DNA from 3 places in the Brachybacterium sp. genome. Region 1 is predicted to be linked to each of the others. Evidence: riboswitches for the same ligand, from Rfam matches in the RefSeq annotation. Region 1 holds a riboswitch; each other region holds the start of a gene.
The links. A riboswitch is a leader RNA that binds a small molecule or an ion and turns the genes downstream of it on or off. The one in region 1 is predicted to bind thiamine pyrophosphate.
Positions count from the first base shown of each region.

Region 2: linked by a shared signal. The riboswitch ahead of ACTH43_RS10945 (YkoF family thiamine/hydroxymethylpyrimidine-binding protein) and the one ahead of ACTH43_RS06710 (bifunctional hydroxymethylpyrimidine kinase/phosphomethylpyrimidine kinase) in region 1 are both predicted to bind thiamine pyrophosphate.
Region 3: linked by a shared signal. The riboswitch ahead of ACTH43_RS09455 (3-oxoacyl-ACP reductase) and the one ahead of ACTH43_RS06710 (bifunctional hydroxymethylpyrimidine kinase/phosphomethylpyrimidine kinase) in region 1 are both predicted to bind thiamine pyrophosphate.

Region 1 covers NZ_JBQDLF010000011.1:37,576-40,836, reverse strand. Annotated here, with positions in the region: gene glgP (alpha-glucan family phosphorylase) at 1-28, shown strand, start outside; gene ACTH43_RS06715 (extracellular solute-binding protein) at 66-1,385, shown strand; TPP riboswitch at 1,450-1,543, shown strand; gene ACTH43_RS06710 (bifunctional hydroxymethylpyrimidine kinase/phosphomethylpyrimidine kinase) at 1,535-3,169, shown strand; gene ACTH43_RS06705 (MFS transporter) at 3,166-3,261, shown strand, end outside.
Region 2 covers NZ_JBQDLF010000025.1:9,852-13,112, forward strand. Annotated here, with positions in the region: gene ACTH43_RS10935 (MBL fold metallo-hydrolase) at 1-435, shown strand, start outside; gene ACTH43_RS10940 (protein-L-isoaspartate O-methyltransferase family protein) at 443-1,009, shown strand; TPP riboswitch at 985-1,093, shown strand; gene ACTH43_RS10945 (YkoF family thiamine/hydroxymethylpyrimidine-binding protein) at 1,131-1,820, shown strand; gene ACTH43_RS10950 (ECF transporter S component) at 1,817-2,512, shown strand; gene ACTH43_RS10955 (ATP-binding cassette domain-containing protein) at 2,502-3,261, shown strand, end outside.
Region 3 covers NZ_JBQDLF010000019.1:53,907-57,167, forward strand. Annotated here, with positions in the region: gene ACTH43_RS09450 (LLM class flavin-dependent oxidoreductase) at 1-1,058, opposite strand, end outside; gene ACTH43_RS09455 (3-oxoacyl-ACP reductase) at 1,058-1,858, opposite strand; TPP riboswitch at 2,094-2,186, opposite strand; gene ACTH43_RS09460 (type I restriction-modification enzyme R subunit C-terminal domain-containing protein) at 2,465-2,914, shown strand; gene ACTH43_RS09465 (glycoside hydrolase family 3 protein) at 3,003-3,261, opposite strand, start outside.

The DNA of each region.
Region 1 (3,261 bases):
CGAGCTCGGGCTGGTCGCCACCGCCTGAGCGACCCGCCGCACCACCACTGAAAGGCCCCGACCCCGTGCCGACCCGCCGCCAGCTCCTGCTCACCACCGCTGCGATGGGACTGGCCGGGGCCGGGGCGCTCAGCGGCTGCTCCTCGGATCGGTCCGTCGAGCTCGAGGACGGCGACACGCTGCGGATGCGGGTGTGGAGCGAGGCGGCAGCGGCGGCGTACGAGGAATCCCTCGCGGAGTTCACCGACAGCACCGGGATCGCGGTCGAGGTAGAGGTGCTCGGCTGGGATGACTACTGGACCCAGCTGCCCTTGGACGTGGCGGCGAAGAACCTGCCCGACGTGCTGTGGATGAACACCGCGAACCTCGCCCAGGCTCATGCCAGCGGGCGGCTGCTCGAGATCGGCGAGATCGTCGGCGAGACCTCCTCCCGGTGGGAGGGCGTCGCGACGGACCTCTATCGGCTCGAGGACGGGCTGTGGGGTGTTCCCCAGCTCTGGGAGCAGAGCATCCTGGTCGCGCACGAGGGCCTGGTCGCCGCGGCCAAGGGTGACGCGACCGCGCTGAGCTTCGACCCCGGCGCGCCGACGGACCCGCTGCGGGACCTCTCCCGCGCGATCACCGTCGACGGGGAGGGCCGCCACCCCGGGGACGAGGGCTTCGACCCCGGCACCCGGGCGACGTTCGGCTTCAGTGCGCATCCCGACCGTACTGCGGTGCTGGGACCGTTCATCGCTGCTCAGGGCGGCAGCTGGCAGGACGAGGACGGGACGATGTCCTTCGCCTCCGACGCGGGCACCGCTGCGGTCCAGTACCTCGCCGATCTCGCCTCTTCGCACCTCGGCCCGGCGGGGTCGGAGACCACCGCGGACCCGACGCTGTGTCGGAACCTCTTCCTCCAGGGCAAGCTCGGTCTGCTGCAGACGGGCACCTACGATCTGCACACCCTGGCCGAGGAGATCGGTGGCAGCTTCGACTGGGGCATCCATCCCGTCGTCGCCGGCTCCCAGGGCCCCCGCCCGCTGGTCCACGCGATCGCCGCCGTCGGCGTCGAGGCGAAGAAGGATGAGCGGGCCGCAGCGATCGCCGAGCTGCTGAACTGGCTCGGTGGCGCGGACGGCCAGCGCGTGCTCGCGGAGAACCGCCTGGGCATCCCGGCCCATCGCGATCTGCGCGGCGCCTGGGAGGAGAGCTGGGCGGAGGCCGGGGTGGACGTCTCGGTGATCGAGGCGCCCGAGTCCGCGGCGCGCCCCGAGACGGGGGATCGTTCGGCGATCGCCACCGGCACCGCTCTGCAGGGCATCGCGAAGATCTTCCGTGGCGAGGCCACCGCCGCCGAGGCGCTCCCCGAGGCGCAGCAGGCCGCCCGGGAGGCGATGGGCTGAGCAGGGCTCGACGGAGCGGCGAGGGCTGCACGGAGATCTGAAGCGAGAGCTGGGTCTATACTCGGCCGCGGACACGGGGTGCGTCGTACGACGCTGAGATCACACCCGTGGAACCTGATCTAGTTCGTACTAGCGAAGGGATGTCCTCCATGGCTCCGTCGTACCCTGCCCGAATTCCCCGTGTGCTCTCGATCGCCGGCACGGACCCCTCCGGGGGAGCCGGCACCGCCGCGGATCTCAAATCCATCACCGCCGCAGGCGGTTACGGCATGAGCGTGGTCACCGCGCTCGTCGCCCAGAACACCCGCGGCGTGCGGGAGATCCACGTCCCGCCGGCCCCGTTCCTGGACCGGCAGCTCCGCGCGGTCAGCGACGATGTGGTGATCGATGCGGTCAAGACCGGCATGCTCGGCACTGCCGCGCTCATCGCGACGGTCTCCGAGTGGCTCGACGAGCATCCCCCGCAGATCCTCGTCGTCGATCCGGTGATGGTCGCGACCAGTGGTGACAGCCTCCTGGCGCCGGACGCAGAGCAGGCCATGATCACCTTCTGCTCGCGCGCCACCGTCGTGACCCCGAACATCGAGGAGCTCGCACGCCTGACGGGGAGCGAGCGCGCCCGTGATGAGCGGGCCGCCCTCGAGCAGGCCCGAGGATGGGCCGCACGGACAGGTGTCGCCGTCGTGGTGAAGACCGGACATCTGGACTCCGCGACGGTGACGAACACCTGGGTGGGCCCCGACGGCATCTGCCTCCCGGTCCCCTCGACGCGGGTGAGCTCGACCAGCACCCACGGCACCGGATGCTCCCTCGCTTCGGCGCTCGCCACCCGATTGGGCAGCGGGGAGTCGCCGCAGGAGGCGCTCGCCTGGTCCACCCAGTGGCTGCATGAGGCCATCTCCCACGGGGAGGCGCTGCGGGTCGGGAGCGGCCACGGTCCGGTGGACCACTCCCACCGCGCCCGCCGTCTGCAGGCCGCCGGGGAATCCACCCCCTGGCTCGGTCCGGGAGCTGTCCCACCCATCCTCGACTCCCCGGACCAGATCCTTTCGGCGCTCGGTGCCGCGCTCCCGGCAGCGGCGCGGATCGAGCCTGCCGTCGCCCCGGCCGGGCCATGGACGCAGGCGCTGTGGGCTGCGGGGGAGCCCATCGCTCGCAACATCGCGGAGTCCGACCTCGTCCGTCAGCTGGTCGACGGCAGTCTGCCCCCGAACGCTTTCGCGTTCTACCTCGCCCAGGACTCGCTGTACCTGCGTCGCTACTCCCGCGCGCTCGCGGCGCTCTCGGCCGCTTCGACCGATGTCGTGGCCCAGGTGTTCTGGGCCCGCGGTGCGAGCAGCTGCCTCACCGTCGAGTCCGCGCTGCACCGTGGCCGGCTCGGTGAGCAGGAGGAGATCGGGGTCTCCCCGGTGACCAGCGCCTACACCGACTTCCTGCTGGCCACCACCCTCGGGGAGGAGCGTGCTGTGGGAACCGCCGCCGTGCTGCCCTGCTACTGGCTGTACGCGCAGACGGGGGCCACACTGCCCTCCGTCCCGAGCGATCACCCCTATGCGGACTGGCTCGACACCTACCGTGACCCGGGCTTCGTCATCGCCACGCAAGGAGCACTGGAGCAGGTCGAACGGGAGCTCGCCACAGCCTCCCCAGCGGTCCGCTCCGCAGCGGTCCGTGCCTATCTCCTCGCCAGCCGGCATGAGCTGGAGTTCTTCGACCAGGCGCTGCGCCTGGCGGCACCGGTTCCAGCGGACCAGCACGAGACGATCCTGGAGGGGGCGCTGTGAGCGGGACCCATATGCTGCCGGGGACCCCGATCGCGACCACCGATGAGCGCCTCCCCCCGGCCGGCCGGGCCGCCCTGCGCGCCGGCGTCGTG
Region 2 (3,261 bases), on a different contig from region 1:
CTGCGTCCGCTCGCCGCCGGGGACGCGCACGTGCTTGCCGCGGTCCCGGGCCACGGCTCGTTGCGGATCGAGGCTGTCGGCGGCCGGCACGCGATCATCCACCCGGACATTCCGCGGGTCGGCAATTCGGGTCTCGTGATCTCCGCGGGGGACGGCCCCCGGCTCGGCGTGACCGGAGATTCCCTCGAGCCGCTGCCGGAGTTCCACGGCATCGACGTGCTCGCCTTCGCCGTCGTCGCCCCCTGGTCGAAAGTGTCCGAGACCGTCGACTTCCTCCGCGCCGTCGGCCCGACGCTGGCCCTGCCCGTGCATGAGGCGATTGCGAGCGACGTGGGCCGACCGATCTATCTGCGCCAGGCCACTGCCCTCGCTCCCGAGGGCACGGAGGTGCGTGACTGGCCGGTCGACGGGGTCATCGAGCTCCCCGGGAGCTGAACGCGCCATGAGCGCCGAAAGGAACAGGAACCGGTCCGAGGACCGGCGGGACCCCGCGGACCGAGCAGGGACCGGCGACGGTGCCTCCCGCGCGATGCATGCGGTGCCCCGGGAGCACTTCCTGCCCCCGGAGCTGCGGGACCGTGCCGGCGTGGATTCCCCGCTGCCGATCGGAGTGGGCCAGACCAACTCCCAACCCAGCACGGTGCTGGACATGCTCCGCCTGCTCGATGTGCGTGAGGGGCAGCACGTGCTCGACGTCGGTGCCGGTTCCGGCTGGACCACGGCGCTGCTCGCCCACCTCGTCGGACCCTCCGGGAGCGTGGTGGGTGTGGAGCGGCAGGTGAGCCTGCTGGCACCTGCCCGTGCCGCGCTCGCCGGGACCGTCGGCCGCGAGGACGGCCGCGCGGAGATCCGCGAAGCCCTCCCCGGGGTGCTGGGGGCGCCGGCGGACGGACCTTTCGACCGGATCCTGGTCTCCGCCGCCGCCCGGTCCAGCCACTGGTTCGTGGACCGCCGCGCTCCAGGGACGCCGGATCGGGGTACGGTGCTTCCGTGCACGGGAGTCCGGTAGGCCGGGCTGAGAGGGAGTTCTCGAACTCCGACCGTAGAACCTGATCCGGATCATGCCGGCGCAGGAAGCTCCGCCAGGCGATCGTCGCTGCGCGCCCGTGCCCTCGTGAAAGGCACGGATCGTGAGCATCACTCCCGTCGGCACCCCCGCCACCCTCCCGGGCACCGCCCCGGATCCCACCGAGACCCCGCTCGGCTTCGGCGTCGGCGCCAGGGTCACCGCAGCCGTCATGACCGATGACTACGCCCGAGTGCTCGTCGGCATCCTGTCCCGGCTCGACCTCACCGGCCTGGTGCGCGAGACGGGGGACGTCTCCACCTATCTCGGCGGCCACGAAGCCCACCTGCAGCGGTATCTCATCGACCTCGCAGACGACCTCGCCCGCACCGAGCACCACGCCACCCTCTCCGTGACCCTCTCGCGCGGCTGCCCGGGAGAGGTGACCTGCGAGCTTCCCGGTGGCGCCGGCCCGCGCGACGTCGGGATCACCGAGCCCCGTCGCACCGGCCGTTTCGCTTCCGCGGAGTGGGCGCTGTACCCGCTGGCGGACCAGGTCGCCGCCGACGGCACCGCGCCGGACCACATGCGCGACATCTACGCCGCGATCGACCGCGCCCGGGAGCTGGGCACCTTCCGCGGCTCCGAGCATTTCGTCACCCGCCTCGAGGGCGACATCGGCGAGGTGATCGCGACTGCCGTCGCCGGCTGGTTGCAGGTGGGTCGCAGCGTGCAGCACGTCACCAGCCATCTCACCCTCTCCCTGAACAGCCCCTCCCACGAGGTGCGCGAGCTCGGCGAGGAGACGCGATGACCCGCGCACAGACTCCGGCAGAGACCCCCTCCCGGGCTCCCGGCCAGACTCCCTCGCAGGCCTCTGATCTGGCCGCTCGTGCCGCCCGGCGTCCGAGGCTCTCCCTGCGCGAGATCGTGCTGGTGGTGGTGCTCGGTGTCGTGTTCGGCTTCCTGTACTGGGTGTTCGTCCAGGCCTGGAACGGGCTCGCGATCGCGATGGGCCCCGCCGGGGACCTCGCCCAGCACGTCCTGTTCGGCTCCTGGCTATTGGTGGGACCGGTGGCGCTGGCGATCCTGCGCCGCCCTGGCGTGGGCATCCTCGCCGAGATGCTCGCCGCGATCATCGAGGTCGTCTTCCTCGGCAGCCCCGTCGGCCCGATGCTGGTGCTCGCCGCCGCGCTGCAGGGCATCGGCAGCGAGCTGCCCTTCGCCCTGACCCGCTACCGCCGGTTCGGTTGGGGAGTGTTCGCCGCCTCGGGCGCCTTCGGTGCGGGCCTGGTGTTCTTCTGGACCGCCTACCGGATGGGCTGGTACGGCCAGGACCTGCTCGCGCTGCGGCTCGGGATGCAGGTGCTCTCCGGGATCGTGCTCGGCGGTCTGCTCGCCAGGGTGATCGTCCGCGCCCTGGAGCGCACCGGCGTGCTCGCGAACTTCGCGATCGGTGCCGCCGCGCAGGGCGACGACGGCATCCCGGCACGACGTGTCCGCTGAGGCCGCAGCGGCCGCCGAGGTCACCGCGCCGGGCGAGAGGGAGGCGGCGGCCCCCGGGCAGTCGGGGACGGTGGTCGAGGCACGGGAGCTCGAGGTGGTCCTGCCCTCGGGGGACGGCGTCGGCCCCTGGACCGGGAGCATCCGGGCCGGGGAGCAGGTGCTCCTGCTGGGCCCCAGCGGCTGTGGCAAATCGACGCTGCTGCGCGCGCTCGCCGGCGCGCTCCCCTCCCACCAGCGCGGCCGGGTCACCGGCACCCTGCGGGTGGGCGGCATCGACCCGATCGCCGAGGGGGTCCTGGCCACCGCGGGGACCGTCGGATTCCTCGGTCAGGATCCGACCGACGGGGTGTGCCTCCCGCGGGTCGCCGATGACGTCGCCCTCCCGCTCGAGAGCCGCAGCGTGCCGCCCGCGCAGATCGGGAAGCGCGTGCGCGAAGCTCTCGCAGACGCGGGCATCGAGACGCTCGCCGACCGCCCGGCCGCGACGCTCTCGGGCGGACAGCTGCAGCGTGCGGGCCTCGCCGCGGCGCTCGTCGCCCGGCCGCGCCTGCTGCTGCTGGACGAGCCCACCGCGATGCTCGATGCCGAGGGCGTGCGCGCTGTGCGCGACGGCGTCGAGCGGGCTGCGCGCGAGGGCGGAGTGGCAACGATCCTCGTGGAGCACCGCCTCGACGACTGGGCGGGGGAGTCGGGCCTGGCCGGACTTCCGGCACGGACCATCGCGCTCGACGCCTCCGGGCAGGTGCTCG
Region 3 (3,261 bases), on a different contig from region 1:
TCGCGCACGGTCGGCCGCACGGAGTCGACGATGCGCAGCACCGTGGCGTAGCGCCCCTTCGGGCCGGTGAACTCCTCGAGCGGCGGGAGCGGTGGCACGGTGGCGTCGAGCTCCCAGTCCGAGGCGTCCTGGCCGATGAAGAAGGAGAGCTGGCGCAGGGAGTCCGCGACCGGCAGGCGGGAGTCGAGGTCCGCGCGCATCCGCCGGGCTTCCTCCTCGGTCGAGGCCACGTGGACGACCAGGCCCGGCATCACCGCGATCGTCTCCGGGGCGCGGCCCAGCGCGGCGGCCCGGGCGCGGATGTCCGAGCGGTAGGCGAGCGCGGACTCGAGGTCCCAGGCCACCGCGTAGATCCCTTCGGCGTGGCGGGCGGCGAGCTCGCGGCCCGGCTCGGAGGCCCCGGCCTGGAACAGCACCGGGCGGCCCTGCGGCGGCGTCGGCACGTTCAGCGGCCCGGCGACCTGGAAGGACTCCCCGTGATGCTGTGGCGGTCGCAGCAGGGACGCTTCGACGTACACCCCCTCCGGATCGGCCAGGATGCTCTGGGAGGGCCATGAGTCCCACAGCCCCTGGAGCACCTCGATGAACTCCCCCGCGGTGGCGTAGCGCTTCGCATGATCGGGCAGCGCGGGCATGCCGTGGTTGCGAGCCTCGTCGTCGGTCATCGAGGTGACCACGTTGATCCCGACCCGACCGTGGGAGATGTGGTCGAGGCTCGCCAGCAGGCGAGCGGCGTGGAACGGGTCCCAGAAGGTGCTCGAGACCGTCGTGACCAGCCCGATCCGCTCGGTGGCGCGGGCCATCGCCGTGAGCACGGTGATCGGTTCCAGGAACCATGTCGGCCCGCGCTCGGCCCCGGCGGGCGCGATCGACTGGCCGTCGGCGAGGAAGAGCGCGTCGAGTCGACCGCGCTCTGCGATCCGTGCGAGCTCCTCCCAGTACGTGATGTCGCCCAGACGCGACACCGAGGAGCCCGGCGCCCGCCAGGCCGCGGCGTGGTGGCCGCACGCGTGCGCGAACAGGTTCAGCCGCACCTGGCGGCGGGGCGCGGCGGCCATCAGTTCTTCACCAGCCCGCCGTCGACGACGAGATTCTGCCCGGTCACGGACCGGGACCACGGAGAGGCGAAGAAGAGCACTGCATCGGCGAGCTCGGCGGGAGTGGTGACCGACTGCAGCGGAGTGCTCGCGGCGATCGCGTCGAAGACCGCCTCGGGGGTCGCGGAGCTCGCGTCGGTGGTGCGCAGCAAGCCACCGCTCACCATGTTCACGGTGATGCCGCGCGGGCCGAGGTCGGCGGCAAAGGTGCGGGTCAGTGCCAGCAGCGCCGCCTTCGCCGCGGTGTAGTCGTGATAGGGGACGACCGGGTCCTGGAACAGGTTCGTGCCGATGGTGACCACGCGCCCCGAGCCCACCCGGGCGAAACCGGGCAACGCGGCCTGGATCGTGTTCAGCGCACCCTGCACGGCGCCGGAGAACTGCGCGGAGAAGGCATCGTAGGTGATCTCGTGCGCCTTGGCGCGGGCGTCGCCGTTGAACGAGAAGCCGGGCAGGGCATTGTTCACGACGGTGCCGACGGGGAGGCCGAACTCAGCCTCGGCCCGCTCGAACAGGGTCTCGACCTGGCTTCGCTGCCGGACGTCGGCGCGGACGGCGACGGCACGGCCCGGGTGGCGGCTGGCGAGGTCATGCGCGGCGTCCTCGCTGGTGAGATGGTTGATGACGACCCGAGCGCCTTCGCGCAGGAAGGCTTCGGTGAGCGCGCGACCGAGGCCGCGCGCGCCCCCGGTGACGAGAACGACCTGCTCAGCGATCGCGGGGACGGTGCGGGAGGTGGGGTCGAGGGTCGGTGAGGTCATGGTCAGCCGGTCCTTTCAGGCAGGCGAGCGCATCCGCCGCACAGCGGGTGGGAGCGCAACGCACGAGGAGCGGTGCCGTGCCGGGGCTCGGCACCGCGCGGGAACGGACACGAGGACCTGATCGTCGGGTCCGAGGAGCTCGGGCACGGAGCGAGGCCGCCTCCGCCGCCGCGGCAGGCGGGGCCTGCGCCGCGAGGACCAGTGCATGGGACGACGGCGTGCAGCACAGCAGCACACAGCTCATCGACGACATCCCTCCGCGAGTACGAACTCGATCAGGTTCACCGGGTGTGATCTCAGCCCCGTCGGGGCACCCCGTGTCGATCATGGACCGTACCAGCACATCGACCGCCGCAGGCCCTCGTCTCATGACTGCCCGCCGGGCGGCCGAGCTCGGAGCCGTTCGCGCGGGGACGTGCTCAGCTCAGGGCCCGTCCGGCGCCGCCCCACCACCTCAGCAATCAGGACTCATCTCCGGAAAGCCCTCGGGGGGCGGACGACGAAAGGCTCGAAATCTCGGCCGTCGGCGCCCTCGGCGGCCTCGCCTTCTACGACCCCGGCGAGGCCTACTGGAGGACGTGGCCGGGGGAGGCCTGGTGGGAGGGCGTGATCCTGCCGGTGCTCGAACGGGCACGGCGTGCCCTCCGATCGCTCGTGCAGCTCCTCGGCACCCGCCAGCGCCGGGCCGTTTTCACCGACTTCGAGGACGACCTCGGACAAACCCGCTCTGTCGATCTGCCGCTGGTCGCCGTCGGCGTGAACCAGGCCCGGTTCCGAGACAAAGTGACCGCCTACATCCGCGAGCACGACGACCCTGCCGCCATCCGGCGTCTGCGCCGCAACCTGCCCCTGACCGAGACCGACCTCGATGAGCTCGAACGCATCCTCATCGAACAGGGCGATGGCACCCCGGAGGCGCGGGAGAAGGTGAGCGCGGGCTCGGCATCTTGGTGCGCTCACTCGTCGCCGAGCGAAGACGATGCCAATGCCGTGGTCACGGTGCTGCACGACATCGAGCGCGCGGCGGCACCTGCCGTGCAGGCCGGGGCACGTTAGTCGGCCTGGCGCTGCTAGCCTCCCCCTGCCCGGGGACGCCTGACAGCCGCACAGCGATCCGTCCCGAAACGGGCTGGCGCCACGGGATTCACCGCCGGCGGCGCTCCGTGACGCCGCTGCGCAGCAGGTAGCGCAGCACATTGCTCGCGGTGCGCTGCATCTCCCCCAGCGTGATCCCGTCGGGCGCCTCGTAGGAGTCGATGATCGCGTCCTCCCGCGTGGTGCCGAAGTGGACCTCGGAGCCGGGCATCAGCACGTCGACCTGGGCACGCACCCGGTAGGCGCTGTCGCGCAGGGCAGGGAAGAGCGGGTCCTGCGCGCTGCGCATCCACCAGTCGCTGATGACG